DNA from 4 places in the Priestia sp. J2 genome. Region 3 is predicted to be linked to each of the others. Evidence: predicted binding sites of a transcription regulator. Region 3 holds the regulator's gene; each other region holds the start of a gene.
What was found. The regulator Rex, encoded in region 3, represses fermentation and respiration genes when NADH is low (regulators of the CRP and FNR family bind a similar motif). The targets are predictions, from matches to a motif close to TTGTGAAATATTTCACAA.

Region 1 (7,994 bases), 890 kb from region 3:
CACAAATGAATGTCTTGGACCCGTTGCTTCGATCATTTTAATCATCGGTGCAGGCGGCGGTTTTAATAAAATTTTAACAGCAAGCGGTGTAGGTGACGCGATCGCGGGATTTGCTCAAGATGCACATCTTTCTCCTATCGTGCTAGCGTTTGTAATTGCAGGGTTAATTCGTGCAGCAGTTGGTTCAGCAACAGTAGCAATGACAACAGCAGCAGGTATTGTCGCACCAATTGCAGCAACGATGCCAAACGTCAGCCCAGAGCTGCTAGTATTAGCAACAGGTGCAGGTTCTGTGATGCTATCGCACGTAAATGATTCTGGCTTCTGGTTAATCAAAGAATTTTTCAATATGTCAGTAGCTCAAACGTTAAAAACGTGGACAGTGATGGAAACGATTCTATCATTTGCGGCTTTTGCAATGGTTCTTATTTTAGACATTTTTATCTAAGAGAAAAAGCGCTGGCTTCAGCGCTTTTTCCTTTGATATAAAATATATTCAAAATATTTCAAATAATGAGAAAAAAAGACTAGATTTTTCCCGTTTCGATAGTATAGAATAGTTATAAAGTAGCAAAGGGGGTAGATGTATGACAAATGTTGAAAATTATCAAATTGGTTTGACAACAAAAGCATTAATTCCAGTGAATGATCCTATTCACCGCACAAAGGTGCTAGATGCATCAGGAGAATACATGCTAAGCAAGACGTGTAAGCAATTATTAGAAGAAGCGTGTATTCGAGAATTAAGTACGTTTAACGGCTCCATCGCCGCCGTTCGAAAAATGTTTCCGTACAAACAGCTTACGCCGCTTGTTATTAATCGTTCACAAGCCATCATTGCGTTTCCGACATCTTCGCCAAATGACTATGGCTGCGCCTGGATTTTTGCCTCTCATGTTCATACTTCACACACGCTTGCTACAGTTCATTCACCCTCGATGCTGATTCACTTCAAAGACGGCACGTTCATTCCAGTGAAACTCTCTTATTATAGTTTAGAAAAAAAGCTGGCCAGAGCAGCTGTTATTCGTAATTATTGTTTAGAAAGTCCGCTTTTTTTAGCGTAGTGCGTTCGATTTATCAAACGAACTTGTCCTACATATGAACAATCGGTTGCATGGGACTACACATATGAATGGAAGGAGGAAGCTTATCATAAGCTTCCTCCTTTTCTTACTCCTGAAGAAGCGAGGCCTTTAGCTTTTTGCGAGCTGCTTTTCCCCAGTTTTTAACGGCTCCTGTGGAGACTCCGTATTTATAGGCAATATCTTTATACGAGTAGCCTTCTAGCAGATGTTCGATTACATAGATTTTTTCTCTCCCCGTTAAGTGTTCGATATGCTGCTTGATAATTTCATTTTCTAGCGGAACGGGAAGAGCGGGATCTTCGTTCAGTGAAAGCAGGTTCTGCTCAGCAGGTGTTTCACGTTCTTCGTATAAAATGGTGCCTTTTAAATGAGAAAGGATCGTACCGCGAACGGTTGTGTAGGCATAAGCGGAAAAAGAGCCTTTGTTTTCATCAAATTTTTGATATGCTCTCCATAAACCAATTAACGCAATTTGATAATATTCGTCGTAGTCTTTGTAAATGTGAAACTTTCTAATCATCGATACAATTAATGGATGAAAAGATGAAGCAATTTGATCAAACGAGCTTTTTTGCATGTAGCATTCCTTTTTCAAAAACGCGTTTTTGCTGTATTCCGCCGGTATCTCTACTGTACAAGGGGAAGATCACATGTGCGAATGAGCGTACATTATGTTTTCTTTTTAAGAAACGTGACGTAATTTCCCCGGAAACTTCACGTTTCGCTAGGAAATATGCGAAGTATACGTGTATTTGTAGAGATTTTACGTACGAAAGGTCCCCCATTCCAATTTCTACTAATCTATAATTATTTCTATATCTATTATCGATGTAGCAACTCTACCATCACGGAAGAGCGGTGATGGTAGAGTTGCTAGACCTATCCGGATGAGACCCTCCCTTGCGGGCTAGTCTCATCCGGATAGGTGAACCTTTGAGGGTATATTCGCAGGAGCTACTAATTTTGCGTTCTTCTTTATGAAAGCAAGTTGCTGAGATTGTAAGAAGAATGTGTAAAGGGGAGATTGAATGAAGGCGATGGTTGGGGTAAATGTGGCGGCGGCTGTTTTGTGCGGGGCGGTGATGTATGCGGGGACGCAGCACTGGCAGGAGCAAACGGAAGCGCAGGCAAGTGAAGTAAAAACTGCTGTTGTACATAAAGAAAAACAGTTTTCCGATGTATCTGCTTATACAAAAAATCTTCCAGACTTTATCACAAAGCAAATCCAATCATCTATCGCAAATAAAAAACCTTTGACTCTTGTAATTGCCACATCTGCAAAGGAAGCAGGGTGGCCTCAGCAGTTAAAAAAAGAGCTAGCAGCTACATATGGAAGTGATGTATTTACGGTTAAAACCCTTTCATATGGTAACGGGACAACGGATGAGCTTTTATCCTCACATATTGCCGATCAAATTAATCAACTTCAGCCAAACATTATTCTGTTTGAAGCACCTCTTAAAAATGACTATCAGCACCTTACGTTAGATGAAACGCTTGAAAATACAGACAAGCTAATTCATCAGCTCAAAGACTTGAAAAAAACCCTTATGATTCAGCCGTCACAGCCGTATATTTCACAAACCGAGTCCTATGAAGAAGGGGTAGAAGCGATCAGGGGAGTCTCTGAAGCAAACTGGGTGTATTATATGAATCACTCGCTCATTTGGCCGTTTCATTTAGGAGAGTATATAAATAAAGACAGCGGTAATTTAACGAAAAAAGGAAATGAAGTGTGGGGAGAGTATCTAGTTAATTGGTTCATAGGAAAATAAAGAGGAACCCCCCTATTTCATGTGAAATAGGGGGGTTTTTTTATAATTTGATTAGGTTTTGTCTTTTCTTCGTTTTATAATAATAGCTTTTGTTATTTTTGCACCTATAAAGTTTAAATCCCCAAAATTCTAAAGGTGTCCAAATTTTTTTGCTGTTTACAAGAGGCATTCTTCTTCTCCATTCTGTTCTTTAAAAAGGTTTTATTATTTCATTATAAAGAATCTTAGAGTGATAGTAAACACTATAAAGAACGGTTTGTTTAAAAAATTCTTTATAAAGAATTTTCAAGATTTTTATTTTTGACTTATCACATTTAGGAGTGATTTTTATCATAGCTCAGGTTATTTATTCTTGTTACATTAACGTTGTGAAAAACATCACAAAATAAAATGCAAAGGATGATCCAAATTAAAACGTAATTAGACCACTTATTTTTTTTGCTAGCTGTTAAAGTAATGGAATCGCATACATATCGTAACTGTGTTAGATAACCTAACACATAAGTTGAACGATTCAGAAAATTCATATATCTTAAATATATCTTTAAAGATGCATAGGAAATATATCTTTGAAACAAGCAGGTATAGACGCCAGGGGAGGAATGGAAGATGCAAAAAAAGAAACTCGTATTGATTGGAAATGGAATGGCTGGAGTTCGAGCGATTGAAGAAGTATTGAAGGTTTCAAACGAAGCTTTTGAAATTACGATTTTCGGAAGCGAGCCGCATCCGAACTATAATCGTATTTTACTATCAAAAGTGCTGCAAGGAGATACAAATGTTGAAGACATTACGTTAAACGATTGGAACTGGTATCAAGAAAACAATATTACATTGTATACGGGCGAAACGGTTACTAGTATCGATTCAGTAAAAAAAGAAGTAGCGACAAACAGCGGCAGAGTAGAATCATATGATGAATTAATTTTAGCAACGGGCTCTCTTCCTTTTATTCTTCCGATTCCAGGATCAGATAAAAAAGGAGTTACGGCTTTTCGAGATATAAAAGACACGGATGAAATGGTGCAGGCATCTCAGCAGTATAAAAAAGCAGCGGTTATTGGAGGCGGACTGCTTGGATTAGAAGCAGCGCGCGGACTGTTAAATTTGGGGATGGACGTATCTGTGATTCATTTAGCTCCTTATTTAATGGAACGTCAGCTCGATCCAACCGCCGGCAAATTGCTTCAAAACGAATTAGAAAAACAAGGCATGAAGTTTTTGCTTGAAAAACAAACGGCGGAAATCGTCGGCGATGAACGAGTTGAAGGATTATCTTTCAAAGATGGGACGTTTTTAGACGCTGATTTAGTCGTAATGGCCGTTGGAATTAAGCCAAACGTTCAGCTTGCAAAAGAAGCGGGACTTAACGTAAACCGAGGAATTGTCGTGGATGATTATATGCAAACGGATATCCCAAGCATCTACGCGGTTGGAGAATGTGCAGAGCATAGAGGAATGGTATACGGGCTAGTAGCACCTCTGTATGAACAAGGAAAAGCATTAGCCAAAGCGATTTGCGGGGCAGAAAAAGTGCCTTATGAAGGGTCAGTTTTATCAACGCAGCTAAAAGTATCAGGTGTTGAAGTATTTTCAGCAGGAGACTTCACGGAAGATGAAGAGAAAAAAGCGATCAAAGTGTTCGATGAACAAGACGGCATTTATAAAAAGCTTGTTCTGCGAGGCAATCAAATCGTAGGAGCCGTTCTTTTTGGAGACAGCAGCGACGGAAATCGACTGTTTTCAATGATTCAAAAGCAAGAAGATGTATCCGATGTCGCAAAAGTGTCGATTTTACAGCCATCTGGCGGTAACGCGGGTGAAAGCTTAGTAGCAAGCATGAGAGCCGATGATATTATTTGCGGCTGTAACGGCGTAACAAAAGGGACGATTGTGGAAGCTATCCAAAAACAAGGATGCTCATCAGTTGATGAAATCAAAGCTTGTACAAGTGCCTCTCGCTCCTGCGGAGGATGTAAACCGCTTGTAGCGGAAGTGCTTCAGCATACTCTTGGCGCTGACTTTGACGCTACGGCTCAAAAAGAAGCGATTTGCGGCTGTACGACTCTTTCACGAGATGAAGTTGTCGAAGAAATCAAAGCAAAGGGACTTTCGCATACGCGTGAAGTTATGAATGTACTTGAATGGAACAATGAAGAAGGCTGTTCGAAATGCCGTCCGGCGCTGAACTATTATTTAGGTATGGTGAATCCAATCGGATACGTTGATGAACGCGAATCACGATTTGTGAATGAACGCATGCACGCCAATATTCAAAAAGACGGCACGTATTCTGTTGTTCCTCGCATGTACGGAGGCGTCACAAACGCAGAAGATTTACGAAAAATTGCAGATGTTGTTGATAAATATGAAATTCCGCTCGTAAAAGTGACGGGTGGTCAGCGTCTTGATTTGTTTGGTGTTAAAAAAGAAGATTTGCCTAGCGTATGGGAAGAGTTAGATATGCCTTCTGGCTACGCGTACGGTAAGTCGCTGCGAACGGTGAAAACATGCGTCGGCGAACAGTTTTGCCGTTTTGGCACGCAGGATTCAATGGGCGTTGGAATTGCGCTTGAGAAAAAATTTGAAGGACTATGGACGCCTCATAAAGTGAAAATGGCTGTATCTGCTTGTCCAAGAAGCTGTGCTGAGTCAGGTATTAAAGATATTGGCTTTATTGGAATTGACGGCGGCTGGGAAATTTACGTGGGCGGAAATGGAGGTACGCATCTTCGCGGCGGAGATTTGTTGTATAAAGTAAAAACAGACGAAGAATTGATGGACATCACAGGAGCTTATTTGCAGTATTACCGAGAAACGGCTAATTACTTAGAGCGTACGTCTGCATGGATTGAGCGCATGGGACTTTCGCACATTCAGTCAGTGCTTGATGACGCTGAGACGAGAAGAGAGCTGAATATGCGTATGGACGAAGCGTTATCTACGTACCGTGATCCTTGGAAAGAAATCGTCGAAAGCAAAAAGACGAAAAAAGAGCTGTTCGAAACAGTTGTCACATCATAAAGCTGGGGGGAAATAAAGATGGTGAATAAAAATATTACAAAAGTATGCGTAGGGTCGATTCATGATTTTCCAGTAAGCCTTGGTAAAACAGTGAAAGTAAATGGAAAAGAAATTGCGGTGTTTAAGCTATCAAGCGGAAAAATACGGGCAATTGAAAATCGCTGTCCGCATAAAGGCGGGGTGCTAAGTGAAGGGATCGTGAGCGGCGACTCGGTGTTCTGTCCGATGCACGACTGGAAAATTTGCTTGCATGACGGTAACGTACAAGAGCCTGACAGCGGATGTGTAGACACGTACGAAGCGTCTGTTGAAGGAGATTTGCTGTATCTTTTAATTGAAGAATAAGTAACGTGGCGCGTTGATTTTCAACGCGCCACAAAAATTCAAGGGGACACACTAAAAGGAGCGAAGCAAAAATGAGAACAGAAAAAGTGTACATTGTAGGAGCTGGACCAGGAGATCCAGATTTGCTAACAATAAAAGCAGCAAAGTGTTTAGAAAAAGCAGATGTTATTTTATATGACCGCTTAGTGAACCCTGTTCTTCTTCAGTATGCAAAAGAAGGAGCCGAACTCGTCTACTGCGGGAAAAAGCCTGGTGATCACTGCGTTTCTCAAGAGGATATTCATGATTTGCTTGTATTCTACGCAAGAAAAGGAAATACCGTCGTGCGGTTAAAAGGCGGAGATCCGTTTATTTTCGGAAGAGGCGGTGAAGAAGCAGAAGTGCTCGCTCAGCATGGAATTCCATTTGAAATCGTTCCAGGTATTACAGCAGGCATCGCGGCACCGGCTTATGCTGGAATTCCTGTGACGCATCGTGAGCTGAGCCGTTCGTTTGCCGTTGTGACGGGATACTGTTTGAGCGGCAAGCCGGAAAGTATTCGCTGGGAGCATTTAGCAAAAGGAGTTGATACGCTTGCGGTTTACATGGGCGTTAAAAACTTGCCTTATATTTGCCGTCAGCTTTTAGACGCCGGAAAAAGCGCGGATACGCCGGTCGCTCTTATTGAACAAGGCACGTCGGTTTATCAGCGCACGGTTACAGGCACTCTTGGTACCATCGTAGATACGGCTGCTGAACAGCAAGTGAGTAATCCTGCGATGATTGTGATTGGTGAAGTGGTGAAGCAAGCTTCTGCTCTTTCTTGGTTTTTGGAAAAAACAGAAGAAAAAGTATGCGTCTAAGATGAATAAAAGGAGGGAACGCTTTTGCTTAAGAATTCACTGCAGTCAATGAATGAGTTAGCCCGTGAAAAAACGAAGCTTGTGAATGATCATTTACCGAGTTATTTGCTGTTAGCTGTGCTTGCGGGTGCTTACGTGGGACTTGGCGTTATATTAGCTCTATCGGTAGGAGCGCCTTTAGCTTCTGCTTCTTTACCGGTCGTTTCTCTTGTGATAGGGTTATCATTTGCTGTTGCTCTCCTGCTTGTCGTATTTGCAGGAGCTGAATTGTTTACGGGGAATCATATGGTTTATACGGTCAGTACGCTATCGGGAGTCACCACATGGAAAGATACGTTCAAAAACTGGACGTGGTGTTTTATCGGAAATGCGATAGGAGCGTTTGGGCTTTGTTTGTTAATTACCGGAACCGGTTTGTTTAAAGGAATTGAACCGAACCATTTACTCATGACGCTGGCAGCTAAAAAAATGAATTTGCCGGTTAGTGAACTGTTTTTTCGCGGCATCCTTTGCAACTGGCTTGTTTGTCTGGCGATTTGGACCGCTTCGCGCACTAAAAGCGATGCGGCAAAGATCATGCTTATTTTTTGGATGCTGTTTGCATTTGTTGCTTCAGGATACGAGCACAGCGTGGCAAATATGACGTTTCTTGGCCTAGCTTTATTGCTTCCACACCCCGATACGATTTCGGCTGCTGGACTACTGCATAATTTAATTCCTGTTACGCTCGGAAACATCGTAGGGGGAGGACTGTTTGTAGGAAGCGTTTACTGGTTTGTAAACGCTAGGCAGCTAAAAGAAGCTAAAAAGCAGCCGGCTTCTCTCTCAGCTGACTTGGATTCTGCTAAACTGTCTAAATAGCAAAAAAACCGCCCTTTGTACCATATAGTCTGCTTTTAAAGCTAACATAACGGTATTTT
Region 2 (7,994 bases), 1.6 Mb from region 3:
ATATACACTAGGCTTTCTTCAATCCTATCATTGGCCTGGCAACGTAAGAGAATTAAAAAATGTGATTGACTATGCCACATGTATGGCAGAAGGTACAGATATTATGTTTCATCACCTTCCACAATTTATGATTAAAGATGAACAAAGCTTTTCAGACGTTCTAGGTAAGGTAGATAAACCTAATCAAACACTGCAGGAAGCTATACAGGATAAAGAGTGCGCATTTATTCAGGAAATATTAAGAAAATACCCAAATAATATTGGGGGAAAAAGGAAAGCAGCAGAGGTTTTAGGTATTTCTTTAGCTACTTTATACAATAAAATGAAGAAATATCATATTCATTTCTAAGTCGTTAGAAAGATTTCTAGATTTTCAGAAATGCTGGAAACTATGTATTAAGAAACGTATCTCTTCACTGAGCGGTGATTATTTCTAAAATATTAGAATTTCAATTGACAAGAACAAAAAAAGAAAGCAGATTCATTGATAACGCTTTCTTTTTTGTTGTGCAATAAATTTTTTTGTCACATTTTGAAAGGATTTTGTAAAGGTTTGTTGCTGTTTTTACATATCCTTGGCATGAATCCTGCAAGAATAAAAAGTACAGAAGTTTTTTACATCCAAGATTCATCAATCTACAAATTTAGGGCAGGGGGGATTACATGTTAGCATTATTAGGATTTTTAATTATTGGTTTATTTCTATTTTTAATTATGACCAATCGTTTATCTGTATTGATTGCGTTAGTTCTCGTACCAACTGTTTTTGCATTAATAGGTGGATTTGGATTAGAAATGGGAGACATGATGTTAGAAGGCATTATAAAAGTAGCACCTACAGGCATTATGATTGTTTTTGCAGTTTTGTACTTTGGTTTAATGATTGATACGGGTTTATTTAATCCTATGATTTCTAAAATGCTTCGTCTAGTTAAAGGAGATCCATTAAAAGTAGTCGTAGGTACAGCTATTGTTACGATGCTTGTATCATTAGACGGTGACGGTGCATCTACTTTTATGATTACCATTACAGCGCTGCTACCTCTTTATAAAAGATTAAAGATGAATCCTCTTATTTTATCAGGAGTGGTTGCTTTAGGAGCAGGAGTTATGAACTTAGCTCCTTGGGGGGGGCCTACTGCTAGAGCCATGACTACATTTAATGCAGATTCTTCTCAATTATTTAACCCTGTTATCCCCGCGATGATTGCTGGGATTGTGTGGGTGTTAGCATCTGCTTTTTGGATTGGGAAAAAGGAGCGGCAGAGACTAGGAGTCATTGAACTAGAAGAACATATACAAGGGTTTACAGAACATGCAGCTGCTCTAGAAATGAAAAAGCCCCAGCTTTTTTGGTTTAATCTTGCTTTAACAATTTTGCTTCTTATCGCGTTAATTAAAGTATGGCTGCCTTTACCGATTTTATTTATTGTCGCGTTTGCAATTGCTCTTTTAGTCAATTATCCAAATCCAGAAGAGCAGCAAAAACGCTTACTAAGCCATGCAAATAACGTTTTAATTGTTTCTACGATGATTTTCGCTGCAGGCATTTTCACGGGTATTTTGACAGGAACAAAGATGATAGATGGAATGGCTTCTGCAATGGTTAGTATTATCCCTGAATCACTAGCTTCTTACTTACCTGTACTAGTAGCAATTACAAGTATGCCTCTTAGCTTAGTGTTTACACCGGATGCCTACTATTTTGGGGTCTTACCAATTATTAGCCAGACGGCTTCTAACTTTGGCATCAATCCAATTGAGATTGGCAGAGCAGCTATTCTAGGACAAATGACAACTGGATTTCCATTAAGTCCTTTAACCGCATCGACCTTTATCCTTGTAGGGTTAGCCGGAGTGAATTTAGGCGATCATCAGCGTTTTATCTTTAAGTGGGCCTTTGGAACGACCATTGTTATGACGATTGTGGCATTAATAACAGGAGCAATTACTATTTGAGGTGATAAAAATGATAAGAATTGGATCAGGCGCGGGTTTCTCAGGAGATCGATTAGAACCGGCGGTTATACTAGCTGAAAAAGGAAATTTAGATTATTTAGTATTGGAATGTTTAGCCGAAAGAACAATCGCACTTGCCCAAAAAAGAAAAAGTCAAAACCCTTTAATGGGTTATGATCCTTTGTTAGAAAAAAGACTAGAGCCTCTTTTACCTATTATTAAGGAAAATAAGGTGCGAATTATTACCAATATGGGAGCAGCCAATCCAATAGATGCTGCTGAAAAAGTTGTTGAAATAGCTAACCGACTAAACATTGAGATAAAGGTAGCAGCCGTAACGGGAGATGATGTACTAAAGTTGATAGATAGGAATGGATTGACTCTAGAAACAAATGAACCGATATCTCATTTTGGTAACGTTATATCTGCAAACGCTTACCTTGGTGTGGAAACAATATTGCCAGCTCTAGAGACAGATGCTCAAGTTATTATTACTGGTAGAGTAGCAGATCCGTCTTTATTTGTTGCTCCAATGGTACACCATTTTGGATGGTCTTTAGACGATGTAGATAAAATTGCTCAAGGAACAGTAATTGGACACTTATTGGAGTGTGGGGGACAGATAGCTGGTGGTTATTTTGCTGATCCTGGAAAAAAAGAAGTCCCACAGCTTGCTGAATTAGGATTTCCATTTGCTGATATTAAAGAAGATGGGACAGCAATTATTACTAAAGTAGAAGACACAGGAGGAGTCATTAATTTAGCTACTGTAAAAGAACAGCTGCTTTACGAAGTAACTGACCCTCATCAATATATAACACCAGATGTTATTGCTGACTTTACTTCGGTTCATTTGCATGAAATTAAATTGAATCAAATTCATGTATCTGGTGGAACAGGTATACCAAGACCTAAAACGTTAAAAGTCAGCGTAGGTTACGAAGCAGGTGTTATTGGAGAAGGAGAAATTTCCTACGCTGGTTCCAATGCTCTAGAAAGAGCTAAGCTAGCCGGTGAAATTTTATATAGTCGTTTAAAAGATAAAGTAGTCGACTTAAGAATTGATTATATCGGTCTTTCCTCCGTTCATAGAGTTTCTTTTCAAGAATCAGCTCCTTATGAAATCAGACTGAGAGTAGCAGGGAGATGTCTTACTTCAAAGGAAGCAGCCAAAATTGGAGAAGAGGTAGAAGCTCTTTATACGAACGGACCAGCGGGCGGAGGCGGAGCAAGAAAGTATGTTAATGAGGTAGTAGGTATTGTGTCGACGTTGATTCCACGAAACAAAATAAAAACTTATCTTACATTAAAGGAGAGCTTAACAAATGAAAAAGAAATTATATGAACTTGCTCACAGTCGAGCTGGAGATAAGGGAAACACGCTTATGTTATCACTAATTCCATATAACGAAAAAGATTATTTCTTATTACGTGAAAAAGTGACTGCTTTGGAAGTGAAAAAACACTTAAAAAATATTGTAGAAGGAGACGTTGTTCGCTACGAGGTTCCTAATATATCAGCTTTTCAATTTGTATGTCACCGCGCATTACTTGGTGGAGTAACTACTTCTTTAGGAGTGGATACGCACGGGAAAAGCTTAAGCTATGCCCTTCTAGAAATGGAAGTAGACATTTAAAAAACCATATAAAGGAGGTACATTATCAATGAATAATATATCAATACAAAAAGTTATAAGTTTTATTACTGTAGGAGTTCTTATTCTAGCTTTTTTCCCTTTAAATATCGTCGCGGCAAAAGGAGAAAATGATTATAGAAACGTAAAAAAACCAACTTCTTCAGTTTTATCAGGCGAATATTATCTAGAGCAGAAGGTTGAATTAAAGACAAACACACCAGGTGCGAAGACTTACTATACACTTGATGGGAGCACTCCGACCAGTCAAAGCAATCCGTATACGAACCCACTTATTATTAATAACGATACGGTGCTTAAAGCAATTTCCATAAGAGGAAACGCGAAAAATAAACATCAAAAGAATCATAGTGGTATAGCTATATTTACTTATTCATTTGAAAGCAGAGAATCTATAGCTACTCAATTTTTATCATTCACTTATAAGGCAATGCCTTACCGACTTTATGTACCTAAAGACTATGATTCTAAAAAATCATATCCCCTGGTGCTATTTTTACATGGAGGTGGTGAACGAGGAAATGATAATAAAAAACAGCTTCTTGGCAACGACGGAGCGATCATTTGGGCTTCACCAGAAAATCAACGAAAGCACCCCGCTTTTATTTTAGCTCCCCAAGCTCGTAATGTACCAAGCGGGGGCTTCACTGTTACAAGAGATAATAACAATGAAGTCAATTTAGCAAAAGTATTCGAAACATCAGAAGATTTAAAAACGGCCTATGAAATTCTACAAAGTGTAAGAAAATCCTACAATATAGATAGTAATCGCCTTTATTCTACAGGATTATCTCAAGGAGGATTTGGCACATTTAACTTAAATATAGAACACCCTGATTTGTTTGCTGCTATGGTTCCAATAGCGGGAGGAGCCGATCCAGCTAAAGCACATCTTCTTACACACAAACCGATATGGGGATTTCATGCTGAAGACGATTCTATCATTCCTGTTACCTATTCAAGGAATATCATAGAGGCTATAAAAAAAGCTGGGGGGCATCCGCTATATACGGAATATCCTAAAGAATTAAAGTATGACCATGCTTCATGGGTTCCAACGTATCGGAATCAGAAAATGATTGATTGGATGTTTCAGCAGGTCAAACAAGCAAATTAGTAAGTGTTAAAGCTCAATACTTCATTACTCCTAAAAAACTCTTCCAGTTAATAATAACTGGAAGAGCTTTTTGCTTTTATAAGAATCTACCCGCCAGGAGCAAGGCATTTCACACCACATTTAACCAAATATGTGACGAAATTATGGTAAAGCCATTTAAAATAGATAAAAATCGCTTCAAGTGTGATAAATATCACACCTTTTAAACATACAACATGATAATTTTTTAGGAGTAAGCAATATGTCATGACAAATTTCAATATGTTAGGAGGTTATTAGCTCTTTGATCCGTTGAGATGCATCTCTAATATGAACGTTTATATATCATTATTATGTACAGAGATTTAGAGGAAGGGAGCCTGAGCTTAGGTGATAAAGCAAAAATCAATGCATATTGGCAAGTTAATCGTTCTCTCCGTATTCATTACAATTTTTTTAGCAGGCTGTGATAGTCGTTATTTGATTTTAAATCCACAGGGGGCGGTGGCTCAAAAAGAATACCATTTAATTATTTTTTCCATAATTTTATGCACAATCGTTGTTATTCCTGTTTTAGGGCTGCTTGTGTATATCGTTTTACGCTACCGTGATAAGCCTGGAAACAAGGCTCCGTATCGGCCAGACTGGGACGATAGTAAGCGTCTTGAATTTATTTGGTGGGGCATCCCTATTATTATTATTGGTATTTTAGGTTTCGCTACGGCCAAGACGACGTATGACTTAGTAGATCCGCCGCAAAAAGATGTAAAGCCGCTAACAATTGAAGTAACATCCCTTGACTGGAAATGGTTATTTCAATATCCGGATCAAGATATTGCGACAGTGAACTATGTCAACATTCCAAAGAATGTGCCCGTTCAATTCGTGCTAACGTCAGATGCACCTATGAATTCTTTTTGGGTACCGGAGTTGGGAGGACAATTATATACAATGCCGGGAATGGCAATGGGGCTTTGGCTGCAAACTGATCACAAGGGAGAATATTTTGGTTCGGGTGCTAATTTTACGGGTGAAGGGTTCGCTCATATGAACTTTAAAGTTAAATCTACATCGACAAAAGAATTTAATCAGTGGGTAAAGCAAGTGAAAGAAACATCACCAGCTTTAACAAAAGCTGATTATAACAATCTTGCCAAACAAGGTCTTTCCTTGGAAAAATCGTACTCTACCATTCCTAAAGGTTTGTTTCAAGAAATTGTTATTAAAAACGGTGGTCAATATTATAGTCAGCATCACCATATGAAAAATGAGGACATGAAGACTATGAATGTGGCTTCTGAAGAACAAGCACATACACAGCATGAGCACCAGGAAGGAGGAAACTAAGTTGTTAGACAAATTAAAAGATTTTTCATCTCATTTTTTTGTGACTGGAGAACCGATGATTTATGGAGCCGATGTCGCCATTTTGTTAACACTAGCCGGTATTATTTTTGTTCTTACGTATCTTAAAAATTGGAAGTGGCTATGGCGTGAGTGGCTCACAACGGTGGATCATAAAAAAATTGGAATCATGTATATGCTTTCTTCATTGTTAATGCTGTTTCGAGGCGGAGTAGATGCATTATTAATGCGTATGCAACTAGCATTCCCTCAGTGGCATTTTCTAGATTCTAATCATTACAACGAAATTTTCACTACGCATGGAACCATTATGATTCTATTTATGGCAATGCCGCTTATGTTTGCGTTCTTTAACATTGTTGTACCGCTTCAAATTGGAGCAAGAGATGTCGCCTATCCTTTTTTAAACGCGGTAAGCTTTTGGCTATTTTTCTTTGGCGCCATGCTTTTCAATTTGTCGTTTGTAATCGGAGGCTCGCCAAATGCAGGATGGTTGAGTTATCCACCGCTTTCTGGCATGCAGTTCAGTCCTGGACCAGGTCAAGATTTTTATATTTGGGGCATTCAAATATCAGGTATTGGCAGCTTGGCTTCTGGAATTAATTTCATTATGACCATTTTAAAAATGCGTGCACCTGGCATGAAACTTATGCACATGCCGCTATTCACGTGGTCTGTTCTAGCAAGCTGTATTATTATCATTTTCGCGTTTCCTGTATTAACCGTAACGCTTGCTTTATTGTTTATCGACCGCTTCTTTGACGGACACTTATTTACTATGACCGGCGGAGGAAATCCGATGATGTACATTAACTTAATTTGGATGTGGGGACATCCTGAAGTGTATATCGTTGTACTTCCGGCATTCGGCATTTTTTCTGAAATTGTTGCAACGTTTTCTCAAAAGAAGATATTTGGCTATAAATCTATGGTTTTTTCAATGATGATTATTAGCGTTCTCTCGTATTTCACATGGGTGCATCATTTCTTTACGATGGGTGCAGGGGCTAATGTGAATGTGTTTTTTGCTATTACGACGATGGCTATCGGAATTCCAACGGGTGTTAAAGTGTTTAACTGGTTATTTACGATGTTCCGCGGCCGTATTCAAATGACTCAGCCAATGCTATGGACAATTGCTTTTATCCCGTGCTTTGTTGTAGGAGGAGCAACCGGTGTTATGCTTTCAGCAGCTCCCGCAGACTATCAGTATCATAATAGCTACTTTTTAGTTGCACACTTTCACCAAGTGTTAATCGGAGGCGTTGTATTCGGCTTCTTTGCAGGTTTGTACTATTGGTGGCCAAAAATGTTTGGCTTTAAACTAAATGACCGTCTTGGCAAATGGGCATTTTGGACGTGGAATATTGGTTTTTATGTATGCTTCATGCCTCAATATGCACTAGGGTTTATGGGAATGACGCGCCGTATTTATACGTACGATTTTGACATGGGATGGGGACCGCTGAACGTTATCTCTACAGTGGGAGCCTTCTTTATGGGCATAGGGTTTATCTTTCAAGCATGGCAGATTCTTCATGGCATTAAGTACGGAGAACGAGATGTAACAGGAGATCCATGGAATGGACGTACATTAGAATGGTCCATCCCTTCACCTCCGCCGCACTACAATTTTGCAGTGATTCCAACAGTAACGGGGCAAGATGCGTGGTGGACGATAAAAGAAGAAAGAAAAAAGAAAAAAGCGAAGGAAACAGCGGCTTTTTCTCCAATTCATATGCCTAAGAATTCAGGTATTCCATTTATCATGTCGATTTTCTGGTTCATTGCTGGTTTTGGCTTAACGTTCCACTGGGTATGGGTGGCGATATTCGGTTTGACAGGAGTAGGAGCTTGTTTACTAGCTCGTTCTTTTCAATACAACTCGGACTATTATATTCCCGTGGATGAAATTCAAC
Region 3 (7,994 bases):
CATCGGTTGTTACATGATGCTCAGCCATTGCTTCTAAAAGCGCCGATTGTGTTTTAGGAGAAGTCCTGTTAATCTCATCAGCGAGTACTATGTGGCTCATGATAGGACCTGGACGAAAATGAAATTCCATGTCTTTTGGACTGTAAATAGAAACACCTGTTACGTCGGACGGCAGCAAATCAGGCGTGAATTGAATTCGTTTAAATTCCGCATCAATTGATTTGGCCAGTGCCTTCACTAGCATCGTTTTTCCTACACCCGGTACATCTTCAAGCAAAATATGGCCCTCGGCAAGCAAAGCAACCAAACTCAACGTAGATACGTGACGTTTTCCAATCACAATTTGATCAATGTTTTCTAATACTTGGTTTAATTTATTATTAATATGATCGAGCTGAATCAACGAAGCTCCCCCTTAAAACTCAGTTAAGCCTTGAGTTTAGTAAGTTTTCCAATAAACATAGTACTATCTTAACAAATTTTAAAAAAATCTGAAAATATTAACGCACACAAAAAAGCGACCAAGTGAGTACTTGGTCGCTTTTTTAGGTAGGGCAGTGATTACATCATGCCGCCCATTCCACCCATGCCGCCCATGTCAGGCATTGCAGGAGCTCCGCCTTCTTCTGGCTTGTCAGCAACAACTGCTTCAGTTGTTAAGAACATAGCCGCTACAGAAGAAGCATTTTGAAGAGCTGAACGCGTTACTTTTGTTGGGTCAACGATACCAGTGTCTAGCATATTTACCCACTCGCCAGTTGCAGCGTTGAATCCAGTTCCAACTGCTTCGCCTTTTAGACGCTCAACGATTACTGATCCTTCTAAACCAGCGTTGTGAGCGATTTGACGTACAGGCTCTTCAATCGCACGCAATACGATGTTGATACCTGTAGCAGTGTCACCGTCAGCTTCGATGCTTGCTACTTTATTATAGATATTTACTAATGCAGTACCACCACCAGCTACGATACCTTCTTCAACCGCAGCACGCGTAGAGTTTAATGCATCTTCAATACGTAATTTACGTTCTTTTAACTCAGTTTCAGTTGCCGCACCAACTTTGATTACAGCTACGCCACCAGCAAGTTTTGCTAAGCGCTCTTGTAATTTTTCACGGTCAAACTCTGAAGTTGTTTCTTCAAGCTGAGCTTTGATTTGGTTTACGCGTGCTAGGATATCTTCTGCGTTTCCTGCACCGTTTACAACTGTTGTATTTTCTTTTGTTACAACAATTTTAGAAGCGCGACCTAATTGATCGATGCCTGCTGTTTTTAAGTCAAGACCAAGCTCTTCAGTAATTACTTCTCCGCCTGTTAGAATAGCAACGTCTTGTAGCATTGCTTTACGACGATCACCGAAACCAGGAGCTTTAACAGCTACAGCTGTAAATGTACCGCGAAGTTTGTTCACAACTAATGTTGCTAAAGCTTCACCTTCTACGTCTTCAGCAATGATTAATAGAGGCTTGCCTTGTTGAACAACTTGCTCTAATACCGGTAAGATTTCTTGAATGTTACCGATTTTTTTGTCTGTGATTAAGATGTATGGATCATCTAATACAGCTTCCATTTTATCTGAATCAGTTACCATGTAAGGAGATGCATATCCACGGTCAAACTGCATACCTTCTACCACTTCTAATTCAGTTGTGAAACCTTTTGATTCTTCAAGTGTGATAACGCCGTCGTTACCAACGCGCTCCATTGCTTCAGCAATTAATTGACCTACTTCTTCGTCAGCTGCTGAGATAGCCGCTACTTGAGCAATTGAATCTTTACCTTGAATTGGTTTAGAGATTGCTTTTAGTTCTTCAACCGCTACAGCTACTGCTTTTTCCATACCTTTACGGATACCCATTGGGTTAGCACCAGCCGTTACGTTTTTAAGACCTTCTCTGATCATTGCTTGCGCTAAAACCGTTGCAGTAGTTGTACCGTCACCAGCAACGTCGTTTGTTTTGCTAGCAACTTCGGCTACTAATTTAGCACCCATATTTTCAAATGCGTCTTCTAATTCGATTTCTTTTGCAATTGTTACACCGTCATTTGTAATAAGCGGTGAACCGAATTTCTTTTCCAATACAACGTTACGACCTTTTGGTCCAAGCGTTACTTTTACAGCATTTGCTAATGTATCTACACCACGTAGCATTGCGCGACGTGCTTCTTCGCTAAATTTAATGTCTTTTGCCATGTTCTTTGACCTCCTCAAGATGTTCTTAATAATCTATTTTTTACGTATGATAAGTTTGTGGTTAAAATTAGCCGATTACAGCTAAAATATCGCTTTCGCGTAAAATTAAGTATTCAGTACCTTCGTATTTTACTTCAGTACCCGCATATTTTGAGAAGATGATACGATCGCCCGCAGCTACTTCTAAAGCTACACGCTCACCGCTTTCTAATACTCGGCCTGTACCTACAGCAACAATTTTACCCTCTTGTGGCTTTTCTTTTGCACTGTCCGGTAACACGATACCGCTTGCTGTTTTTTCCTCAGATTTTACAAGTTCAATCACTACGCGATCACCTAATGGCTTTAACAAGTGAAACAACCTCCTCAAATAATATGTTTGCATTTTTATTAGCACTCAACCTCAACGAGTGCTAACACAATTATTATATTAAAACAAAGTGGGTTTTTTTTGCAAGTATTAAACAAAAAAAATTTAAAATTTACGACAACTACATATAATAGTCTTAGATTTCGACGATTTTGAGAAATAAAGCATTCTTTTCTCTGTTCAATAATATGTATGTTACAATACGAGCAAGAAGAAATTACTAACTTTACAGTACTTCTTCGACATATATACATAAAAACCTTTTAAAGGAGTATAGAAGATTGGAAAAACGTTATTGGTATGTTATCCTCACCTACATCCTTATGCAGTTTTCAGGAGTTGTTGGTATACCGCTGTTAAAATTAACAGGAATGTTTGATGACTATCCAGTTCGAACAGCGAATGTCATGCTTTTGACTTATTGGACTATCATTAGCTTTATCCTTGGTTTACTTATTGTCTTACTGCTGCTGCGCCGTGACATGTCCATGCGTATAGAACATGCTGGAAAAACGATTGCTGTTGTCTGGTCAGTCCTTGGGGTGTTTCTCGCTATGGCTGGTCAAGCTGTAGCAGGTATGATTGAGCACGCTCTTGGCATTACCCAAGTATCTGAAAACACACAAAATATTGTTAATCTTGTTAAAGCAACGCCGTTCCTTATTGTCGTTACGTCTGTTATTGGACCAATATTAGAAGAGATTATTTTCCGAAAGATTATTTTTGGTTCTCTTCACAAACGATACAATTTCTTTATCTCTGCATTTATTAGTTCCCTTATTTTCGCTGCGGTACACTGGGATTTTAAACATTTACTTGTGTATACAGCTATGGGATTTGTATTTGCATTCCTTTATGCAAGGACGAGACTAATTGTTGTACCTATTATTGCTCATGTTTTGATGAATACAATCGTTATTTTATCTCAAACTATTTTTGCAGATAAAATTATAGAAATGCAAAAACAAGCAGAACAAATGCAGTTTATTTTTGGAGGCATGTTTTTATGAAGAATATCCCTTTAACACGAGGGTTTATTTATATTATTATGGGGATTTTATTCACCTACTTGGCAATTCAAAATGCTCAGGAAACCGTTTGGAATTTCCCCACAATCTTATTTGCACTCGTAGCCGCATTCGATTTCAGGTTTGCGGTTCGCATCTTTATCTTGCACTACAAAATTAAAAAATTGCAGCAGCAATATAAAAATCAAGATGATTCATCTAAATAAAAAAACCACTGTTTCAGTGGTTTTTTTACATACTAACATCTTCTCTTTCTTGCTCTGCTCTTGCCTTTAACACTTTGCGATACGAAATGCGGGAAATAATGATACTGATTTCATACAAAATTAAGAGCGGCACTGTCACCATCATGTGCGAGAGCAATTCCGGTGGTGTAATAAGTGCGGCAATAACTAGCAGTACGAAATAGGCATATTTTCGAATTTGAGATAAAAACATAGGCGTTATAATTCCTAATCTCGTCAAAAACATTACGACGACAGGAAGCTGAAACAACAGGCCAAAAGGCAGTGTGAGCTGCATTAAAAAAGAAAAGTATTCATTAATGCCAATCACTTGGTTTACATTCAGCTCATCAGAAACGCGCGTCATAAAATCGACGACAAATGGAAACAACACAAAATAAGAAAAAGAGACACCGCCGATAAAGAGAAAAATGGAAACAGGAATATATCCAAGCGTTACCTTCCGCTCTTTTTCATATAAACCAGGACTAATAAATGCCCAGAGTTGATACAGTGCAACAGGAGCTGCAAGTACACAGCCGATAATAACAGCAAATTGCATATAAATCTTAACTGGATCTGTTAGCCTAAATGCATTCATCGTTAAATTTTTTGCCTCATCAGCATGCTGTAAATAGACAATGACCTTATCCGCTATAAAAAAGCCGCCAATTGTGGCAATCACAAAGAAAAATAAAACAATTAAAATGCGTTTTCGCAGCTCTCCTATATGATCATATATTGACATTTCTTGTTCGGTCATACTATGATCACCCTTTTACTCTTTGTCATCTACTTGACGCTGTTTATCTTTTTCACGATCTTCTGATGCACCGCTAGCGGCATGCTTAAACTCTCTAAGCGTTTGGCCCACTGATCTTCCTAGCTCCGGTAACCGTTTCGGTCCAAAAATAAGCAGTGCTACAATCGCAATAATAATCCAACTGCCTGCTCCAATCCCCATATTCCCACTCTCCTTATTAATTTAGACTTAAGGAAATCGTAACACAGTCCGCCTTATTCAACAGGATAATTTTTCAAAAAGTAGACAAGCGACTGTAATTCTACAGCAAGATCAATATGATGGAGTCGAATCTCATCCGGTACGTTCAAGCGTGCAGGAGTAAAGTTTAAAATTCCTTTAATTCCGCAACTCACTAAACGATCAGTAATTTGCTGAGCAACAGTGGCAGGAACGGTTAAAATCGCTACTGAGATGTCATCACTCATATAATCTTCCAATTGGTCAAGATGATAAACCGGCACGTCGCCTACTTTCGTACCTACTTTATCTTCTATCACATCAAAAGCGCACTCAATTTTGGTGTTATTATTTTTAATAAAATTATAATTTAAAAAGGCCGTTCCTAGATTCCCTACGCCAATCAGTGCTACTTTCGTTACTTCATCTTGGTCTAACGTTTTACGGAAAAATGTAAGTAAATAATTCACATTGTAGCCGTATCCCTTTTTTCCTAATGCACCAAAGTAAGAAAAGTCCCGACGAATAGTAGCAGAATCCACTTTCACTGCCTCACTTAACTCCGCTGACGACACACGCTGTTTACCAGAAGCATGCAAATTTTTCAAAAAACGATAATAAAGCGGCAATCGTTTAGCCGTTGCTTGTGGTATTTTTAATTGTTCAGTGTTCACGTTGTACCCCCTCAGTTCATGTATGTCATTACTAACATTTTCAAGTCATATTGCATTACCTTTCACAAAGCATCAACCGCTTTGAGGTAGCGCTTCCAATTCTCTCTCTTTTCTCTTGTTTTATATATACTCCGCTTCACACCTCGACGGATTTTGTCTATTCAGCACTCCTTAAAGTCGGTATGTAGAACGAAGCAATTAGCCCTTCAAAGGATCGGTTTGTTAGTCATGACGGATTTTTTTACATCCATCATAGATAAGTTCAGAGATGCACTTATCTCTTATTTTAACATAGTATCCTGTATAAAATGTGCAGGTAAAATCATTTTATTTCATGAATCAAAACATTCGCTTCATCATTTGTCCTTGTCCCTCTACAAATTACAAACGCTTGTAGGAAGAACTTGTAGTTGAAAATATGTTAAAATACACTATGGATATACTACTAGAGGTGAAAAAATGATTATTCTACAATTGAACGGTATTACAAAATACTATGGGGCAGAACCCATTTTATCGAATATAAAGTTAGAAGTACAATCAAAAGACCGCATTGCCCTAGTGGGACGAAACGGTGCTGGTAAATCAACTTTATTAAAAATTATTGCTGAGCAGCTTTCCTATGACAGCGGAGAAATTATTAAACCTAAGGGTGTTTCCATTGATTATATGGGACAAGATACAGTTCTTGAGTCAACACTCTCCATATGGGAAGAAATGATGACTGTCTTTGCTCCATTAAAGAAGATGGAAAAAGAATTACGTACGCTTGAAACGAAGATGGGTGATCCAGACATTTTTAATGATTCAGTTCAATACGAAAAACTAACCAAAGAGTATGATCAGCTTCAAGTAACGTTTAAAGATTTAGGCGGCTATCAGTATGAAGCCGATACACGATCTATTCTTCACGGTTTCCGTTTTTCAAACTTTGACTACAGCACCCCTATTTCCTCCTTAAGCGGTGGACAAAAAACGCGCCTGGCTCTTGCAAAACTGCTTTTAACAAAGCCTGATTTGCTTATTCTGGATGAGCCTACCAACCACTTAGATATTGAAACTTTAGCATGGCTGGAACAGTTTCTGCAAGGGTATGAAGGAGCTATTTTAATCGTTTCACATGATCGTTACTTCCTTGATAAAGTCGTAAATCAAGTGTATGAAGTCGCACAAAAAACAACGGTGAAGTACACGGGCAACTACTCTAAATACCTTGTACAAAAAGCAGAGCGATATGAAAAAGAGTTGCGTCAGTACGAAAAGCAGCAAGATGAAGTCGCAAAGCTGAATGATTTTATTCAGCGAAACATCGCCCGCGCATCGACTACAAAACGTGCGCAAAGCAGACGTAAACAGCTCGATCGAATGGAGTTAATAAATCGACCTAACGAAGGCGAAAAATCAGCTAGTTTTTCGTTTGAAATTGAACGTCAAAGCGGAAATGAAGTCTTAAATCTGGAAGATGTGTCTATCGGATATGATGAACACAACTATGTCGTCCAAGAGGCAAACCTTCGCATTAAAAAAGGGGAAAGCCTTGCGTTGGTTGGTCCTAATGGCGTGGGGAAATCAACTTTATTAAAAGGTATTGTGGATAAACTCAGCTTCAAGACTGGAATCATTTCCTTTGGCTCAAATGTAATGGTTGGTTATTACGACCAAGAGCAAGCCAATTTAACGTCTAATAAAACCGTTTTAAATGAACTTTGGGATGACTACCCAGCCAAACCTGAAAAAGAAATCCGTACAGCACTTGGAAATTTTCTGTTTTCAGGTGATGATGTACTGAAAATCGTTTCCACGCTCAGCGGTGGTGAAAAAGCACGTTTGGCTCTTGCGAAGCTTATGCTTCAAAAAGCTAACTTCTTAATTCTGGATGAACCTACTAACCATCTTGATTTAGATAGCAAACAAGTACTCGAGAATGCGTTAATTGATTACCCAGGGACTCTATTATTTGTTTCACATGACCGTTATTTTATTAATCGTATTGCCAATAAAATAGCAGAGCTATCTCCTGAAGGAGTAGAAGAATTTCTTGGAGATTATGACTATTATGTAGAAAAGAAAGCAGAAATAGAGGAAATCAAAGAATTAGAAAATATAAAAGCAAACGAAGAACGTACGGTAAAAGTAGATAAACAGTCCTATAAACAAGATAAAGAACAAAAGAAATTGATGAGACAGCGAACGCGCCGCATTGAAGAAATTGAAACTGAAGTAAACAAATTAGAAGCCGCCCAAGCGGCGAATGAAGAACTTCTTTGTGACCCTGAAATTTATCAAAATCACGAAGAAGTATCAAGATTAAACAGTGAAAATGAAAAAATTTCTTCACAGTTATCCACATTAATGGAAGAGTGGGAAGAATTACAGCTGCTTCTAGAAGAGTAGCCTATATTTTTGCGTATCTATTCATCCTATTTACTTGTTCATGCGCTTAAGAGCAAGCTTTATCCACTCTGTGAATAAATAGTGGATATCTGTCTGATTTTCATAATTAAAACTTGTTGATAACAGGTC
Region 4 (7,994 bases), 280 kb from region 3:
GGTGAAATCATTGAAAGAAGACAAACAGCCCTCGTATCGTGATTTCTCTACAGTAGAAAAAAGCCACGAGTATATAACCGCTGAAGAATTTCCAGACGGTCCCTTCGGCTCTCCGGTTAATCAAAAACTGGGGAAATCTACTTCATGGGAAGAAGGGCAGCGAACGTATAGCGCATTTAATTATGAAAACAAAAACCTTCATGAAAAAGCTCAAAGGTTATTCCCAGGGGCGCACCCTGTACATGATAACCCAAAGGAACATGAACAAAATCCAAGCTAATGTTTTTATTTTTAATGGGAAATGAAGAGCGCTTCTTTCTTGCTTGCATTGATATATGTATAGAATAATGTCTGCCAACTGCGATATCAAAAAGTCTTTGATATGTTTAGTATATGTCGATTTATCTTTTTGTTAAATCATGTTGACAACAAGCAATTTAGCCTGTAATATAAAACGTAACTTATCAATGTTTCTACAGGATTCGACAAAATTTGATTTACTTAAACTTGTGATCTCAACTTCTATTTACAGCTATTAGAGCGCTGTAAGTAGAAGTTTTATTTATGTTATCGATCAAAAAGAAAAAAGCAGGTCTGCTCAAGCAGGCCTGCTTTTTTTATTATTGAACAGCGTCAAATTTATTTACTTTCCACTGAGAATTAGATTTATAGAATGTGACAGTTCGTTTTACACTGCCGCCATCTACAGTTGGAACTGTGAATTCATAAGAGCGAACTGTTGCTGTTTGATACACAAGCTTTGTTTTTGCTTTTGACCACTCTAACATGCTGAATCCGTCGCCGATTGGATGTGCAAGTTTGCCGTTATATGTGATATAGCCGTAATTTGTTAATCCTTTTTCTACTGCACTATTTGTAAATGTCTCAGATAAGTAGCTTGATAGCTCAGCTTTTGTATCAAATTCAGGGCAAAGGTACACGTACTCAGTTCCTTTATATTCAAATGTACGTTCTGTACATGGTTTGTTTTTATAACCGTGCAGAGCACTCCAGAAATGATTGCTGGCACTAGCTGCAATTTTGACAGCATTTGCATCCGTTAGTGTTGAAGATGTTGTTTGTGCTGTAACTCCAGTGCTTAGTGTAAAGAAAATAGCGATTGATGATAAAACTAGTCCAATTTTTTTCATTTCTAACTCACTCCTAATTAATTAACCTTATTTATGTAACGATTATGTGTTTTATATTTCTTTTGTTACATTTATATTACAATAAATCTGTAATAAAAGAAAGTGTTTTGTCTTTTTTTCTTAAATTTTTTTAGATTTTTACTAGTTTCTGAAGTAGATATAGTAAATAAATTGCGGATAAATGTTGATTTATCAGGATTTTTAAACCGATTTTTCTATTTTATATTCGTTTTGTTACAAATAATCTTTTTTGTAACAAAACTGTAATAAAAGAAGCTGAATACTTTTAGGATACAGAAAAATAAAGATAAAACGGTGAAAAAGCGATTTTAAAAGTTTTTTTCCTTTTTTTGGGCATATTTCTTTTGCGGTTTTGAGCTTTTTAGTAGAGTAGATTAAGAGGAGGCGAAATCATGAAAGTCATTATACATAGTGAGAAAAGCGGTATAGCAGGCATGAATTACAGAGATCTTCAGGAGATGCCCCCTGAAAGAGGAGAAGTAAAAGTAAGGTTAAAAACAGCAGGTTTAAACCGGAGAGATTTATTTGTTATGAATAATCGAGGCAAAGGAGATAAGCCGTTTATTCCCGGTTCAGACGGTGCAGGTATTATAGAAGAAGTGGGAGAAGGCGTAAAAGGTTTAAAAATTGGAATAGAAGTGATCATTAATCCAAGTCTGGAGTGGGATCGTATAGAGGACATTCCGTTTACGCCTAAAATTTTAGGTGGTCCATCGAATGGAACGTTTGCAGAGTATGTAATCATAAAAGCGGATAATGTTGTGCAAAAGCCGCCTTATCTATCTTGGAAACAAGCGGGAGTTCTTTCATTATCAGCTTTAACTGCGTATAGAGCTCTCTTTACAAAAGGGCAGTTAAAAAAAGGAGAACATCTACTTATTCCTGGTATAGGGAGCGGAGTCGCGACTTATGGCTTGTTATTCGCAAAAGCTATCGGAGCTGACGTAACGGTTACTTCTAGAAGTGATGAAAAAAGAAAGCAAGCCCTAGAGTACGGAGCTGATTATGCATTAGACAGTGGAAGTAACCTAAAAGAAGAAATCAACGATAGAAAAGTAGATATCATACTTGATAGTGTGGGGGCAGCTTTATTTCCGACGTATTTTGAAATACTAAAGCCAAATGGAAGAATTGTTAATTTTGGTGCGAGTTCTGGAAATGAAGTTGAATTGCCTCTAAGAACTATTTTTTATCCTCAATTCAATATACTTGGCACATCTATGGGAAGTCAGGAAGAATTTGTGGACATGATGGATTTTATAGAGAAACATCAAATTAAACCAATCGTCGATAGATTCTATCCGCTGTCAGAGGCAGCTGCAGCTTGCGAACGATTAGATAAAGGAAAACAATTTGGCAATATAGGTTTACTTATTTCAGAATAAAAAAATCCCCGGCGCTAACTGGGGACTTTTTTATATAATCAAACGTTTGTTTAAATGAAAGAAACAAGGTAATAACAGGATTTTTAGCAGTTTTTTATCATAACCACCAAGCCAATAAAAAGGTAACAAATCCTCCTAGTATCAAAAATCCCATGCTGTATTTGAGCGTGTATTTAAACAGTTCACCCTCTTTTCCGGCTAAACCTACTGCTCCAGCAGCGACAGCAATTGATTGAGGAGAAAGCATTTTAGCCATCACGCCGCCGGCAGTATTAGCCGCTACGAGAATAATTGGCAAGACATTAATTTGCTGAGCAGTAGTTAGCTGCAAGTTGCCGAACAGCGCATTATTCGATACGACAGACCCCGTTAGAAATACGCCAATCCAGCCAAGAAATGGAGATAAAAATGGAAAATAAGCAGCTGATGTAGCGAGTGCCAATCCAAGTGTAGAGGACTGTCCTGAATAATTTGAAATAAAAGCAAAAGCAATGACCATCATAATCGTCATAATAGGTCTTGATAGTTCTTTTACGGTTTCCAAAAGAGTGGTCCATGCCACTTTTGCCGATACGTTAAGCAAGAAAACTGAAAGGATACAAGCGATAAGAATTGCCGTACCTGTTGCTGCAAATAAGTCTATTTTTAAGACAGCAGCGTAAGGCGTAGGATCTTTTACTAAAGGCGCTGCTTTAATTACGTGATTGTGTAAAAATGGGACGTTAATAAGCAGGTTCAGATGTTCAAGCGCCGTTTTGACAAAAGAAATGCTCCAAGCCGTAACGAGTATCGTTAATAGAATAAAAGGAGACCAAGCCTTTAAAATTTGTTTTGGTGACAGGCTGAAGCTTTTAGCTGCTGCCGAGCTTGTTCTTTTAATATAAAAAGCAAGAGCAAGCAAACTCACAATAGAAGATGTGATATTTGGAAGTTCAGGGCCGATGTATGTAACAGTTAAATACTGCGTCAGTGCATAGGAAATGGCTGTGATGCTCGTTGCTTTCCATACGTCTTTTAATCCTTTTATCCCATCCATAATAAAGACAAGTAAAAAAGGGATAAGAAAAGAAATAATCGGAAGCTGCGTGCCAAGAAAATGAGCAATTTCTTTTGGATCAATGCCAGATACTTGTCCTGCGACAATGACAGGAATCCCCATGGCGCCAAAAGCTCCTGAAGCTGTATTAGCAATTAAGCATAGCGCCGCTGCTTTTAACGGTTTGAATCCAAGTCCAACTAGAAGCGCTGCTGTAATGGCAATTGGAGCTCCAAATCCTGCTGCTCCTTCTAAAAAAGCATTAAAGGAAAAAGCAACAAGCAGCATTTGCAAGCGGGGGTCATCGGTTATTGAAATAATAGATTGCCTAATGGTAGTAAACTGTCCGCTTTTGACAGTTAGCTTGTATAAGAACACCGCGCCGATAATAATATAGCTGATGGGCCAAAGTGCATACAAAAACCCATAGCCTGTGGCTCCTAAGACCATTGAGGCAGGCATATCATAAAAATAAATAGCAATAATCATAGAAAGAAGTACCGTAATACCAGCAGCAATGTGTCCTTTTAATTTCAAAAGAGTTAAAGCAATAAAGAAAAAGATGATGGGGATGAGTGCAATTAGTGCAGAAAGCCAAATATTATTTAACGGATTATATACTTGAGTCCACGTCATATTCATACACCTCTACTACATATTTAAAACAAGGGAGCGGGGGAGTCCCCCGCAAAAATCTTTTGATGTTACACAAAAGCTCTGTCGCGAGTTTGCTTAAGAATGCTAGCAGAGTGCTCGAGCTGCTGCTGTTCGTGAGGAGTTAAATTCAATTCAATAATTTGGCGCACGCCGTTTTTATTAATGATAGCCGGCACGCCGATATACACATCAGAAATACCGTATTGTCCTTCTAATAAAGCAGATACCGTTAAAATAGAATTTTCATCATCTAAAATAGCCTTGGTGATGCGTACAAGTCCCATCGCAATTCCGTAATAAGTCGCTCCTTTTCGATTAATAATATGGTAAGCCGCATCGCGTGTTTGTTCAAATAGATGCTGCATATCCGGCTCTTTTTCAATAGCAGCAGTATTGATAAAATGTTCGAGCTTCACACCGCCAATTTGCGCGTGGCTCCAAACAGGAAATTCCGTATCTCCATGTTCCCCCATAATATAAGCGTGGACGTTGCGAGAATCTACTTCGAAATAGTCGCTTAACAAGTAGCGGAAGCGAGCTGTGTCAAGAATCGTTCCTGAACCAATTACTCGTTCGTTTGGTAATCCTGATACTTTTTGTGTAACGTGTGCGAGAATATCAACTGGATTTGTTGCCACTAAAATGATGCCGTCAAATCCGCTGTTCATAATATCTTTTACAATGCATTCAAAAATTTTAACGTTTTTTTCAACTAGATCTAAGCGCGTTTCCCCTGGAGCTTGATTAGCGCCCGCTGTAATAACTACTAAATCAGCATCAGCGCAGTCTTTATAATCTCCAGCCCAGATTTTCATCGGTGTGGCAAATGGCATTCCATGATTGATATCGCGTGCTTCGCCTTCTGCTTTTTCTTTGTTCATATCGATTAACACTAATTCATTGGCAATACCTTGATTGACCATTGAAAAAGCGTAGCTTGAGCCAACAAAACCAGTTCCGATAACGGCAACTTTTCGTGTCTTTGGTGTAAATTGTGTTTTCATTTGTATCATCCTTTGAATTTTATTTTGTGATGTTTTTCACAATGTTAGTGTAACAAGAATAAATACCCTCGGCTGTGATAAAAATCACACCCTTAAAAAAATAGTAAACAATTTTACAGGGCGATTTAAAAAAGGGTTCTTCTACATGAAGTGCCACATTTAGAAAGATCTTAAACGTTTAAAGTGTTGAGTAAAGGCAACTTGTTTTGCAGAAAGCTAAAGAGTTTAACATTCTCTATTTGTATGTTAACAGCCAATAATGTTTCTATAGACCCACACGAAATCCATTTGTTACACTAAGTTTGCTTATTTTGAATAAAGGAGTGGAAGGGATGGAGAACTACTATGAGCAAGCCCAAAAAGGCGCTTGGGTTAGTATCTTATCATATATCTTTTTATCAGCATGTAAACTTATTATTGCGGGTGTCACCGCTTCCTCTGCTTTAAAAGCCGACGGTCTTAATAATGTTACAGATATTATTGCATCAATTGCCGTCTTAGTCGGCTTAAAAATCTCTAAAAAACCTCGCGATAATGATCATCCCTATGGACATTCCAGAGCGGAACATATCTCTTCACTTATTGCTTCTTTTATCATGATGGTCATCGGACTAGAAGTATTGGTCGACGCGGGTCAGTCATTATTTATGGACAAATCTGAAGCGCCTAATTTACTGGCTGCTTGGGTAGGTCTTGGAGCGGCTGCTGTTATGGGTGGTGTCTACCGGTATAATATTAAGCTTGCTAAAAAACTTGATAGCCAGTCTTTATATGCGGTTGCTAAAGATAATTTGTCTGATGCACTTGTGAGTATAGGGGCTGTTGTGGGAATTTTCGGCTCACAATTCGGCCTGCCCTGGCTGGACGTGGTAGCTGCTTTTGCTGTGGGAATTATTATTTGTAAAACAGCCATCGAGATTTTTAAAGAAGCGGCTCACTCCTTAACGGACGGATTTGATGAAGAAAAGTTAGGGCACTACAAAGAAAGCATTGGGCTTGTAGAAGGTGTAAAAGAAGTAGAAGATGTGAAAGCGCGCAAGCTTGGTAATCAAGTCGTGATTGATGTAACTGTTAAAGTAGATCCCCATTTAAATGTTATTAAAAGCCATGAAATTGCTGATCAAATTGAACATATGATGAACGATGAGCATCAGATTAAAGATACGCTTGTTCATATTGAACCTGATGCATACGAAAAGCAAAAATAAAACCAGCACGTTCTTTCGTTATGAAAGGATGGGCTGGTTTTATTTTTGGAGAAATTTGAAATAAATCACAAAAACTTCTTCAAAAATGAAAATGAAAAGCCGTTATTAGTAATATAAAGATTTTTGTAGAAGGGTGAGGGAATGAAGAGGTTAAGTGCAAAGCTCGTAGTATTTTTTAGTATTTTTATAGCTATTTTATTATTAGTTGTTTCAGGGGCTGTTTATCAATTTACCAAAACACAAATAGAAAAAGATGTAGAGATTCAGTCTCAAAGTCAAGTGAAAGAGTTAAAAGAAACGATTCATACGTACTTAGACATGTATAGTCGTTCTTTGCTGACGTATAGTGAAAATGATGTAATCGTTAATTTTGTTAAGCAGGAAGGAAATCAAACAAACCAAGAGAAAAATCCGTATTTTACATGGAACACAGTTCAAAAAGAGTTTACACAGTTTAAAGAAAAGTATCCTAACTTAGTACTTGAATACATAGGCACAAAAAATAAAGGAATGTATTCTGTTCCTAAGCAAGAGTTTGGTTCAAACTATGATCCGACTTCCAGGGTGTGGTACAAACAAGCAGTAGAATCACCTGATGAGGTTGTTTACACGGATCCATATGAAGATGCAGCAACGAAAAAGACGGTTGTGACGATTGCAAAGGCTATTTTAGATCCAGATACTAAAAATGTGCTGGGCGTTATAGCTACTGATTTAGACTTAGATGCATTAAAAAACATTGTAGGTAAAGCAGAAGTAAATCACGGTGGATATGCATTTTTATTTGATCAAAATGGCACAGCGCTCGTTCATCCAACAGAAGCTGGAAAAAATTTAATGAATCAGCCATTTATGAAAAAAATGTACGAAGCAGACCGGAATAAAGATTTCATGAAGTATACCTTTCAAGGTGAAGAGAGAGTGATGGCATATGATACTCTCGAAGGAACGAATTGGAAGATAGGAAACGCCTTTATTTATAATGAAATGCTCTCAAGCGCTCATCATTTACTGAATGTGATTGTCTGGATTGCGTTAATTGGCATCTTATTATCAGTGGTGTTAACCATCTTTTTCTCAAGAATCATTACGAATCCACTTCGCCGCTTGAAAAACGAAGTAGCCAAAGTAACAGCTGGCGATTTAACAGTTCAGGTTCAGACGAAGTCAAAAGATGAAATTGGTGAACTTACTCATTTATTTAACGATATGGTAGCTAAAATGAAAACATTGATTGGCACGGTTCAGACGTCTGTTGAGACAGTAAAAACGTCTGTTGAAGACTTGAGTGCTGTATCTGAAGAAGCAACTGCATCCAGTGAAGAAATTGGCCGGGCTATCCATGAGATTGCCAGCGGCGCCACGCAGCAGGCTTCTGACGCTGACTCTACTAATCACAAAACGATGAGTTTATCTTCACAAATTGAAGAAGTCATTGAACAAAACGCCCAGATTAATAAAATGACGATTGAAGCTGTAACCATCAATGAAAAAGGCTTAAAACAAATGCAGCTGCTTCGCAACCAAACTAC

Region 1: a site for Rex is predicted at 3,230-3,247, ahead of nirB (nitrite reductase large subunit NirB). Genes of this name have one in related genera too.
Region 2: a site for Rex is predicted at 4,913-4,930, ahead of LJY09_RS09000 (ubiquinol oxidase subunit II). Genes of this name have one in related genera too.
Region 4: a site for Rex is predicted at 5,279-5,296, ahead of LJY09_RS02660 (L-lactate dehydrogenase). Genes of this name have one in related genera too.

Annotation. Positions count from the first base shown of each region.
Region 1 is NZ_CP086208.1:1,107,264-1,115,257, forward strand. Features, by position in the region: gene LJY09_RS05655 (GntT/GntP/DsdX family permease) at 1-448, shown strand, start outside; gene LJY09_RS05660 (competence protein ComK) at 588-1,067, shown strand; gene LJY09_RS05665 (sigma-70 family RNA polymerase sigma factor) at 1,174-1,665, opposite strand; gene LJY09_RS05670 (SGNH/GDSL hydrolase family protein) at 2,117-2,863, shown strand; gene nirB (nitrite reductase large subunit NirB) at 3,473-5,887, shown strand; gene nirD (nitrite reductase small subunit NirD) at 5,906-6,232, shown strand; gene cobA (uroporphyrinogen-III C-methyltransferase) at 6,304-7,074, shown strand; gene LJY09_RS05690 (formate/nitrite transporter family protein) at 7,099-7,935, shown strand.
Region 2 is NZ_CP086208.1:1,769,474-1,777,467, forward strand. Features, by position in the region: gene LJY09_RS08975 (sigma-54 interaction domain-containing protein) at 1-349, shown strand, start outside; gene LJY09_RS08980 (CitMHS family transporter) at 664-1,959, shown strand; gene LJY09_RS08985 (acyclic terpene utilization AtuA family protein) at 1,970-3,304, shown strand; gene LJY09_RS08990 (AtuA-related protein) at 3,285-3,596, shown strand; gene LJY09_RS08995 (chitobiase/beta-hexosaminidase C-terminal domain-containing protein) at 3,625-4,731, shown strand; gene LJY09_RS09000 (ubiquinol oxidase subunit II) at 5,119-6,057, shown strand; gene LJY09_RS09005 (cbb3-type cytochrome c oxidase subunit I) at 6,059-7,994, shown strand, end outside.
Region 3 is NZ_CP086208.1:218,706-226,699, reverse strand. Features, by position in the region: gene LJY09_RS01330 (AAA family ATPase) at 1-403, opposite strand, end outside; gene groL (chaperonin GroEL) at 562-2,193, opposite strand; gene groES (co-chaperone GroES) at 2,261-2,545, opposite strand; gene LJY09_RS01315 (CPBP family intramembrane glutamic endopeptidase) at 2,845-3,573, shown strand; gene LJY09_RS01310 (YdiK family protein) at 3,570-3,797, shown strand; gene tatC (twin-arginine translocase subunit TatC) at 3,823-4,578, opposite strand; gene tatA (twin-arginine translocase TatA/TatE family subunit) at 4,594-4,779, opposite strand; gene LJY09_RS01295 (redox-sensing transcriptional repressor Rex) at 4,833-5,471, opposite strand; gene abc-f (ribosomal protection-like ABC-F family protein) at 5,931-7,865, shown strand.
Region 4 is NZ_CP086208.1:494,830-502,823, forward strand. Features, by position in the region: gene LJY09_RS02640 (hypothetical protein) at 11-280, shown strand; gene LJY09_RS02645 (IseA DL-endopeptidase inhibitor family protein) at 621-1,151, opposite strand; gene LJY09_RS02650 (zinc-binding dehydrogenase) at 1,565-2,557, shown strand; gene LJY09_RS02655 (lactate permease LctP family transporter) at 2,655-4,235, opposite strand; gene LJY09_RS02660 (L-lactate dehydrogenase) at 4,298-5,254, opposite strand; gene LJY09_RS02665 (cation diffusion facilitator family transporter) at 5,587-6,462, shown strand; gene LJY09_RS02670 (methyl-accepting chemotaxis protein) at 6,604-7,994, shown strand, end outside.